DNA from 3 places in the Kitasatospora sp. NPDC005856 genome. Region 3 is predicted to be linked to each of the others. Evidence: riboswitches for the same ligand, from Rfam matches in the RefSeq annotation. Region 3 holds a riboswitch; each other region holds the start of a gene.
What was found. A riboswitch is a leader RNA that binds a small molecule or an ion and turns the genes downstream of it on or off. The one in region 3 is predicted to bind thiamine pyrophosphate.
Positions count from the first base shown of each region.

Region 1: it holds a riboswitch for thiamine pyrophosphate, as region 3 does, so the genes downstream of both, thiO (glycine oxidase ThiO) here and ABZ449_RS26755 (cytosine permease) in region 3, are expected to answer to the same signal.
Region 2: it holds a riboswitch for thiamine pyrophosphate, as region 3 does, so the genes downstream of both, thiC (phosphomethylpyrimidine synthase ThiC) here and ABZ449_RS26755 (cytosine permease) in region 3, are expected to answer to the same signal.

Region 1 covers NZ_JBEXWT010000100.1:19,651-22,919, forward strand. Annotated here, with positions in the region: gene thiS (sulfur carrier protein ThiS) at 1-226, opposite strand, end outside; gene thiO (glycine oxidase ThiO) at 223-1,398, opposite strand; TPP riboswitch at 1,402-1,514, opposite strand; gene ABZ449_RS36040 (FAD-dependent oxidoreductase) at 1,600-2,808, shown strand; gene ABZ449_RS36045 (Rv2175c family DNA-binding protein) at 2,851-3,216, shown strand; gene thiE (thiamine phosphate synthase) at 3,216-3,269, shown strand, end outside.
Region 2 covers NZ_JBEXWT010000053.1:49,459-52,727, reverse strand. Annotated here, with positions in the region: gene ABZ449_RS27155 (hypothetical protein) at 1-502, opposite strand, end outside; gene ABZ449_RS27150 (DUF5326 family protein) at 764-964, shown strand; TPP riboswitch at 1,166-1,300, shown strand; gene thiC (phosphomethylpyrimidine synthase ThiC) at 1,295-3,109, shown strand.
Region 3 covers NZ_JBEXWT010000052.1:27,290-30,558, forward strand. Annotated here, with positions in the region: gene ABZ449_RS26750 (trypsin-like peptidase domain-containing protein) at 1-1,180, opposite strand, end outside; TPP riboswitch at 1,446-1,590, shown strand; gene ABZ449_RS26755 (cytosine permease) at 1,583-2,959, shown strand; gene ABZ449_RS26760 (glycerophosphodiester phosphodiesterase family protein) at 3,081-3,269, shown strand, end outside.

The sequences.
Region 1 (3,269 bases), on a different contig from region 3:
CTGCGGTCAGGATCTCGACCCGGTCGCCGCTGTTCAGCGCCGTCCCGGACCACGAACCGCGCGGCACCACGGCCTCGTTGAGCGCGGCGGCGACACCGGTGTTGGCCTTGCTGACGGAGGCCACCACCTCGGCGAGGGTGGTCGTGGCGGACACCCGGCGGGGCTCGCCGTTGACGGTCAGGGCGATCTCGTCCGGGGGGATCTCGTTCGGGGCGATCTCGGTCATGCGGAGGCCTTCGTGGTGGAGTGGTCGGGGGAGAACCGGGTGGGCGTGAACGGCCTTGCGAGGTCCGGGACTTCGCCGGTGGCCAGGTACTCGGAGACCAGGTCGGCGGTCACCGGGGTGAGCAGCACGCCGTTGCGGTAGTGGCCGGTGGCGGCGACCAGCCCGGGCAGCGAAGTCGGGCCCAGCAGCGGGGCGTTGTCCGGTGAGCCGGGGCGCAGCCCGGCGGAGGTCTCCAGCAGCGGGAGTTCGGTGATCCCCGGGACCAATTCGTGGGCGTCGCGCAGGAGTTCGTACACCCCGCCGGCGGTGACGGTGGTGTCGTAGCCCTGCTCCTCGGTGGTCGCGCCGATCACCAGCTCGCCGTTCTCGCGCGGCACCAGGTACAGGTGCTGCCCGCGGACGACGGCACGGACGTTGCGGGAGAGGAACGGGCGGTAGGAGTCCGGGACGCGGAGGCGCAGCACCTGGCCCTTCACCGGGCGGATCGCGGGCAGCACCCCCTCGGGCAGGCCGGGCAGCCGGTGGCTGTGCGGGCCGGCGGCGAGGACGACCCGGTCGGCGCCCACCCGGTCCCCGGTGGAGAGCCGGGCGCCGGTCGCGCGGCCGTCCTCGACCAGCAGCTCGACGGCCTCGGCCGGACGGATCGCGACCCCGGCGCGTTCACAGGCGACGAGCAGGGCCCGGAGCAGCCGGCGGCCGTCCACCTGGTGGTCCTCGGCCACGTGCAGGCCGCCGCGCACGCCGGGCGCGAGCATCGGCTCCAGTCTGCGGGCCTCCCGGCCGGTCAGCCAGGCCGAGTCCAGGCCCAGCCGCTGGTGGAAGGCGTGCAGTTCGCGCAGTTCCTCGCGGTCGTCGGAGTCCAGCGCCACGGCGAGCGTGCCGCAGCGGCGGTAGCCGGTGTCCAGGCCGCCGCTCGCCTCGGTGAGTTCGGCGGCGAAGGCCGCGTACCGCTCGTTCGAGGCCATTCCGAGGCGCAGCAGCGGCTCCTCGCCGTACTGCAGCTCGGTGACCGGGGCGAGCATCCCGGCCGCGACCCGGGCCGCGCCGCCGCCGGGGGTGGGGTCGACCACGACCACGTCGCGCAGGCCGCGCCGCGCGGCGCGCCAGGCGACGGCGAGGCCGATGATGCCCCCGCCGATCACCAGCACGTCGGCGCGGCCGTCTGATGGCAAGCGTGACAAAGCTGCTCTGCTCCCTTCGCCGGTATGACCCGGATCAGGTTCGGACGGTCGCGGGCCGTGTCAGCCCGCCTCTCAGCCCGGTACGCCGGGCTCCCGTGTGGTGTCCCCACCATAACGCCGGGGGTCGGCCCGGCCGAAGGCCCGTACGAGGGGTGGGACGGGCCTGTGGGCACCCGCGTGGCGCTGAGTACAGTGACGGGCGTGGCAGAGCTGAGCGGAACGGATCAGGTGGTCGTCGTCGGAGCCGGGCTGGCCGGGGCGCAGTGCGCCCTCAAGCTGCGGCAGGGCGGTTGGCAGGGGCGGATCGTGCTGGTCGGCGAGGAGCCGCACGCGCCGTACGACCGGCCGCCGCTCTCCAAGGACGTGCTGCTCGGCAAGGCCGACTCCACCGCGCTGGACATCGACTACGACCGGCTCGGCATCGAGCTGCTCACCGGCCGCCGCGCCACCGGCCTCACCCCCGGCGTGCTGCGCACCGACGACGGCGACCTCCCGTACGGCTCGCTGGTGATCGCCACCGGCGCCGTACCGCGGGCCCTGCCCGGCGCGGAGCGCGCGCACCTGCTGCACACCCTGGACGACGCCCTGGCGCTGCGCGCGCTGCTGCGCCCCGGGCTGCGGCTGGTGCTGGTCGGCGCGGGCTGGATCGGCGCCGAGGTGTCCACCGCGGCCCGTGCGGCGGGCTGCGAGGTGACCGTGGTCGAGGCCGGCCCGGCGCCGCTGCCCGGCGCGCTGCCGACGGAGATCGGCTCGGCGATGGCGGCCTGGTACGCCGGGGCCGGGGTCGACCTGCGCTGCGGGGTCGGCGTGGCCGCCGTCGAGCCGGGCGCGGTGCTGCTGGCGGACGGCTCGCACCTGCCCGCCGACGAGGTGGTGGTCGGCATCGGGGCCCGCCCCGCGACCGGCTGGCTGGCCGGCTCCGGGGTCGAGCTGGACGCGACCGGCGCCGTCGTGGTGGACGGGCGGCTGCGCACCTCGGTGCCCGGTGTGTTCGCGGCGGGCGACTGCGTCAGCTACCCCTCGGTCCGGGCCGGGGCCCGGCTGGCCGTCCAGCACTGGGACCACGCCCTGCAGTCCGGCGCGGCGGTGGCCGCCGCCGTCCTGGGCGCGGACGCGCCGGCCTACGACCCGGTGCCGTACTTCTGGTCCGAGCAGTTCGGTCGGATGGTCCAGTACGCCGGCCGGCACGCCGAGGGCGACGAGGTGCTGTGGCGCGGCGCCCCCGGGGAGGCCGACTGGTCGGTGCTCTGGCTGCGCGACGGCGTGCCGAGCGCGCTGCTGGCCGTGGACCGGCCGCGCGACCTCGCCCAGGGGCGGAAGCTGATCGAGCGCGGCACGGCCCTGGACCCGGCCCGGGCGGGCGACCCGGCGGTGCCGCTGAAGGCGGCCGTCGCGGGGTAGTGCCTGGTGCGCGGTGGGCCGTGAAGGTGGCAGTCTGGTGACGTGAGTGAGATCGAAAGCAAGATTGAAGCCCTGGTCACCGACTGGATGTACCTGCCCGACATCTCGGAGCAGTGGGGGGTCCGGGTCACCGAGGTGCGTGACCTGGTCAAGAACGGCGGCCTGATCGCCGTCCGGCGCGGGCCGAACAAGTCGCTGCAGGTCCCGGCGGCGTTCATCGACGGCCCGGGCCTGGTCAAGCACCTGTCCGGCACCCTGACCGTCCTGCGGGACTGCGGGTACGACGACGTGGAGATCCTGGAGTGGCTCTTCACCGAGGACCCGTCGCTGCCCGGCAGCCCCATCCAGGCGCTCCGGGAGAACCGCGGCACCGAGGTGAAGCGCCGCGCCCAGGCGATGCTGATCTGATGGCGGCGGACACGCTGCGTACCCGGCTGGCCGATGCCCGGCTCTACCTGTGC
Region 2 (3,269 bases), on a different contig from region 3:
TGTAGAGGGTGAGCCACGGGGCGGCGCGGTCGACCGGGCCGACCGCGACCGTGACCAGGTTCGAGACCGTCTGGCCGGCCTTGAAGTTGATGCTGGAGGTCGCGGGCCTGGTCCCCGGCGGACCGGCGGTGGGGAGGAGCGAGACGAAGCCGTCGGCGGTCGGGTTGGTGACGGTCACGTTGACCACCACGGCCGTGATGTCGGACGGGACGACGGAGGTGCAGTTCTGCGGGGGGTGGCTGCGGCAGAACGTGGCGAGCGGGGTCGAGTAGTACTGGCCCTCCTGGACCGGGCGTACGGTGCGGATCGCCGGGACCTGGCTGTAGTCGCGGGTGTCCAGGATCCGGGTCGGGGACATCCCGACGAACCCGGCCGGTGCGGTGACGTCGGCGGCGGCGGTCACGGCCGCCGGAGCGGCGGTCGCCGGGACGACGGCGAGGGCCGCGACGGTGAGGTTGAGCGCCGCGAGAGCGGCTGTGGATACGGCTGTTCTGGCCCGCATGATCAGGTTCCCCCCTGGTCGATGGTGCCGGGACGGGCTTTCTCCCGGCACTGGTTGGACGCTCCGCGGCGCCGGGGGTTGTGCGCCGCCGGAGGAATTCTCGGGGGTCACCCGGGGGGTCGGGGTCGGGGTGATCTCGGGGTTCTCTCCGGGCCGCCGGGCCTCGTTCCGGCACTCCCGCCACCGTACGATCGAAGTACCGAAAGCAAGCGGGACGCGGCACCGGACGGCGGCCGCCCCGAGGGGAGAAGAGGAACGGACATGGCTGAGCTCTGGAAGTCGCTGCCCTCCTGGGTGCGCAACATCGTCATCCCGGTGCTGGTCCTGGTGCTGGCCTGGAACATCGTCGCCTTCGTGTTCGGCGTCGTCGGCGCACTGCTCTCGATCGTGATCAAGCTCCTGGTGGTGGTCGGCATCGCGGCCGCCGTGGTGGTCCTGGTGAAGAAGGCCGCCAAGAGCTGACCCGCCACCCCGTAACGCCGCCCTGAGGCCCGGCCCCCCGACAGGGGAGCCGGGCCTCGGCCGTTCTCCGACGCCGGGCCGGCGGGCCAACGGGACGGCCGAGGGCGCAGAGGCTCCGGGTGGCGGCCGGGTGGGGGTGGGGCGCTCTGGACCTGCGGCGATCCGCTCGCTACGGTGTTGGGCGTCGTGTGCAGGCAACACCGCCTGCGACGCGGGAGCTCGGAGCACCGGGCTGAGAGGACGCTGAACGGGACGTCGACGGACGGACCGACGGCTGCGTCGACCGCAGGAACCTGACCGGGTAATGCCGGCGTAGGGAGTAGAGGTCAGATGACCACGTTCGAAGCACAGCCGCAGTCTGTCCAGGGCGCCCCCAGCAGCGAGCGCACCGGCTATCCGACTCCGGCCTGGCGCAAGGCCCACCGCGAGGGATCGCGCCCCGACCTGCGCGTTCCGTACCGCGAGGTGCAGCTCACCAACGGCAGGACCGTCCCGCTGTACGACACCTCCGGTCCGTACACCGACCCGTCCTTCGAGCCCGACGTGCGGCGCGGTCTGCCCGCCCTGCGGGACGCCTGGATCCGCCAGCGCGGCGACGTCGAGGAGTACGACGGCCGCGAGCCGCGCCCCGAGGACGACGGGATCAAGCACACCTCGCCGCGCGGCGGGAACCTGCGCAACCTGGACGCCGTCTTCCCCGGCCGTCCGCGTCGCCCGCTGCGCGGTCGCGAGGGCGTCGCCGTCAGCCAACTCGCTTACGCCAAGCGGGGCGTGGTGACGCCGGAGATGGAGTTCGTGGCGCTGCGCGAGGGCCTCGCGCCCGAGTACGTGCGCGCCGAGGTGGCTCGCGGCCGGGCCGTCATCCCGGTCAACGTGAACCACCCGGAGGTGGAGCCGGCCGTCATCGGCACCAACTTCCTGGTGAAGATCAACGCCAACATCGGCAACTCCGCCGTCACTTCCTCGATCGAGGAGGAGGTGGAGAAGATGACCTGGGCCACCCGTTGGGGCGCCGACACCGTCATGGACCTCTCCACCGGCCGCAACATCCACACCACCCGCGAGTGGATCCTGCGCAACTCCCCGGTGCCGATCGGCACCGTGCCGCTCTACCAGGCCCTGGAGAAGGTGGACGGCAAGGCCGAGGAGCTGAGCTGGGAGGTCTACCGGGACACCATCATCGAGCAGTGCGAGCAGGGCGTCGACTACATGACCGTCCACGCCGGCGTGCTGCTGCCCTACGTCCCGCTCACCGCGCGCCGCAAGACCGGCATTGTCTCGCGCGGCGGCTCGATCATGGCGGCCTGGTGCCTGGCCCACCACCAGGAGAACTTCCTCTACACCAACTTCGAGGAGCTCTGCTCCATCCTCGCCTCGTACGACGTCACCTTCTCGCTCGGCGACGGCCTGCGCCCGGGCTCGATCGCGGACGCCAACGACGAGGCGCAGTTCGCCGAGCTGAAGACCCTCGGCGAACTCGGCCGGATCGCCCGCGAGCACGACGTCCAGGTGATGATCGAGGGCCCGGGCCACGTTCCGATGAACAAGATCAAGGAGAACATGGATCTCCAGAAGGAGATCTGCGACGAGGCGCCGTTCTACACCCTCGGCCCGCTGACCACGGACGTCGCCCCCGGCTACGACCACATCACCTCGGGCATCGGCGCCGCGATGATCGCCTGGTGGGGCACCGCGATGCTCTGCTACGTCACCCCCAAGGAGCACCTGGGCCTGCCCAACCGGGACGACGTCAAGACCGGCGTGATCACCTACAAGATCGCCGCCCACGCCGCCGACCTGGCCAAGGGCCACCCCGGCGCCCAGGCCTGGGACGACGCCCTCTCCGACGCCCGCTTCGAGTTCCGCTGGGAGGACCAGTTCAACCTGGCCCTCGACCCGGAGACCGCCCGCAGCTTCCACGACGAGACCCTCCCCGCCGAGCCCGCCAAGACCGCGCACTTCTGCTCGATGTGCGGCCCGAAGTTCTGCTCGATGAAGATCTCCCAGAAGATCCGCGACGAGCACGGCGACGGTTCCACCGCCGTGAACACCGAGTTCGACGCCGAGGCCCTGGCCGGCATGGCCGAGAAGTCGGCCGAGTTCGCCGCCCAGGGCAACCGGGTCTACCTCCCGCTGGCCGACTGACAGGTCACGACCGAGCGCCGCCCCACGTCAGTCGGGGCGGCGCTCGGTCGTCGCGTCAGGACCGGCCGCCCGGTTCGGGCCCTGGGTGTTCCGGGCCCGTTCGTCGGTCGCGGGGAAAAGTCGTCGAAGAATCTTCGCGGGGAGCGATGAGTTTCCGGGG
Region 3 (3,269 bases):
CCAGCGGCAGCGGGGCCAGCTTGCTCTTCGGCGGGTTGTCGATCTTGACCACGGCGACGTCGTAGCCCTCGGCGTGGCCCAGCACCGAGGCGCCGTAGGAGGTGCCGTCGGCGAACTTGACGGTCAGTTTGCCGCCGCTGAGGGCGGGCGCGACCACGTGGTTGTTGGTGAGGATGTGGCCCTCGGTGTCGAAGACGAAGCCCGTGCCGGTGCCCGACTCGCCGTTGCCCTGCGCCTTGATGGTGACGACGCTGGGCAGCGCCTTCTGCGCGATGGCGGCGATCGAGCCGGGGGCGGGCTCGTTCTTCTGGGTGTCGCTGGCCTGCACGGTGGTGCTGCGGTGGTCGTTCGCGGAGCTGCTGCTCTCGGCGCGGTCGGCGACGCTCACGCCGAGCGCGCCGCCGGCCACACCGGCGACCAGCGCGACGGCCGCGATCAGGGCGACCAGGCCGCCGCGCTTCTTGCGCGGGCCGCCGGGGCCGGCCGGACCGCCGGAGTGGTCCGCCGGGTAGCCGAGCGGGCCCGCCGGGCCACCGGGGTAGCCCGCGCCGCCGGAGGTGGAGTCGTGGGCGGGGCCCCAGCCGCCGAGCGGCTGGCCGGCCCCGAAGGGGTGGTGGCCGTGGGCGGCGGGGGCGGCGGGCACGGCCGGAGCGGCGCCGTACCCCTCGTGCGCACCGGCGGCCGGGACGCCGTGGGTGGGGGTGGTGTACGGGTTGCCGGCCGGCGGCAGGGCCGGGGCGGCGGGCGCGGCGGCCGGGGCCACCGGAGCCTGCGGGGCGGGCGGCAGGACCGGCGGCGGCGCGTCGATGTAGCCGGTGGCCGGGTCGACGGCCGGCTCCTCGGCGGCCGGCGTGGCGGGCGCCACGGGCGCGGCGGGGGCCTCCGGTGCGGGCACCTTGGTGAAGGCGACGGTGGGCTTGTGCCCGCCCTCGGCCGGAACGCCCCCGGCCACGACGCCCTCAGCCGCGACACCCTCGGCCGCGACGGCGTCGACGGGCGGCGCCGCCTCGACGACAGCGGCCTCGACGGCGCCCGACTCCGGCTCGGGCACCCGACGGAAGGCCATGGTCGGCTTGTGCCCGCCCTGAGCGGGGCCCTCGGAAGCGGACTCGGCCGCCCCCAGGCCCGCGGGCTGCTCCCCCTGCGGCCCGGTGGGCCCAACCTCGCGCTCGGTGCTCACGGACGACCTCCATAGCTGGCAGAACCAAGGACCATAGTTTTTCGCACTGACGATTCGATTGCCGTAAGGACCCCTCTGAAGAACTCATAAGAATCCTTAGCCGGCACCGACACCGACACCGCACCGGCAGCGAACCGGCTCCTGCACCTGCACCGACGCCGGTACCGACGGCCGAGGCTCCCCTCCCCCGCCGGGCGTCCCGCGATGCGGACCGCACGCCCTCGGCCTTGGGCGTTCGGCCCCGTGCCGGTTAGCCTGTCGCTCCAAACTGACACGCGGGAGCTTGGACCCACCAGGCTGAGAGTGCGCATGTCGACCGTACGCCACACGAGTGACGGACGTTCGAGGGGGCGCTGACCGCCGGAACCTGTCCGGGTAATGCCGGCGTAGGGAGTATCGGCCATGCCGCCTGCTTCGCCATCCTCTTCTTCGGGCGCGACCGCCGTCCTGGAACGCCCCGACCACGTCGAAGCACCCCTGGTCCTGGACACCGAGCCGCCGCGCACGCTGCGGTTCCGGGACCACTTCGCGCTCTGGATGAACCTGGGCGTCAGCCTGATCGGCTTCTCCACCGCCGCCACCGTGCTCGGAGCCCCCGGCAGCGAGCTGTCGCTGGCCGCCGCGGTGACCGCGATCACCGTCGGTACGGCGGTCGGCACCGCCATGCTCGGCGTGGCCTCGCTGATCGGCGCCCGCACCGGCGCCCCCGCGATGGCGAACCTGCGCGGGCTGTTCGGCACCCGGCTGTCGTACCTGCCGACGGTGCTGAACATCGTGCAGTGCATCGGCTGGGGCGTGTTCGAGCTGCTGACCATCTCGGCGGGCGCGCAGACCGTCGCGCACACCACCGGCTACCGCTGGCTGTTCGTCCTGCTCGCGGGCGCGCTGACCACCGCGCTGACGATCTGGCCGCTGGGCTCGATCGCGGTGCTGCGCCGCTTCGTGGCCGGGGCGGTCGCGGTGGCGATGGTGTACTTCACCGTCCAGCTGGGCCGCCAGGGCGTGCCGGACCCGGGGGCGGGCAACTGGCACGGCTTCCTGGGCGCCACCGACGCGATGATCGCCGTGTCGGTCTCCTTCGTCCCGCTGGCCGCCGACTACACCCGGCACTCGCGCACCCCGCGCTCGGCGTTCTGGGGCAGCTTCTCCGGCTACACCATCGCCCAGGTCTGGTGCTACGTGCTCGGCCTGATGGCGCTGCTGCAGTCGGACGGCGACCCGACCCGGATCTTCGACTCCTTCCTCGGGGTCTGGGCCGGCTGGCTGTTCCTGCTGGTGCTGGTGCTGCGCGAGACGGACCAGTCCTTCGCCAACGTGTACTCCACGGCGATGTCGGTGCAGAACCTGCTGCCGAAGGTGGACCGCCGGGTGCTCTCCGGCGCGATCGGCGCGCTGACCACCGTGCTGGCGCTGCAGATCGACGAGTTCACCGACACGTACTACGGCTTCCTCGGCCTGATCGGCTCGGTGTTCGTGCCGCTGCTGGCGGTGCTCGCGGTGGACTACTTCCTCGGCGCCGGCCGGCGCGGCTGGAACCTCTCCGCCGACGCCCCCTCCCGCTGGCTGATGCTGCTGCCGTGGGCGCTGGGCTTCGCGGTCTACCAGTTCATCGCGCCGACCAAGGTGGCCGACTGGTGGACGGACTTCTGGACCTCCGCCCAGGAGTCGCTGCACTTCACCCCGCAGGAGTGGACCTCCGCCTCGCTGTTCGCCTTCCTGGTGCCCGCCCTGGTCACCTGGGCGCTCGCCCCGCTCTCCCGGCGCGCCGTCCGGCACTGAGCGGACCCGCCCTCCCGCGCCGGAGGAACCGGCGCCGGGACGGCCCCGCGGACCGGAGACGGCCCCACGGGTTGGGGCCGTCTTTGTCCGTGCTTCACCTGCGCCGCCTATCGTTGGGCCCGTGACCAGCCCAGACCTGTCCTCGCCGACGGCGCGCACCGTGCCGCCCGTCCAGGTGATCGCCCACCGCGGTTCCTCCCACGCCCTGCCCGAGCACACCCTCGCGGCCTACCGGCGCGCGCTCGAGGAGGGCGCGGACGCGCTGGAGTGCGACGTCCGGGTCACCGCCGACGGCGTGCTGGTCTGCGTG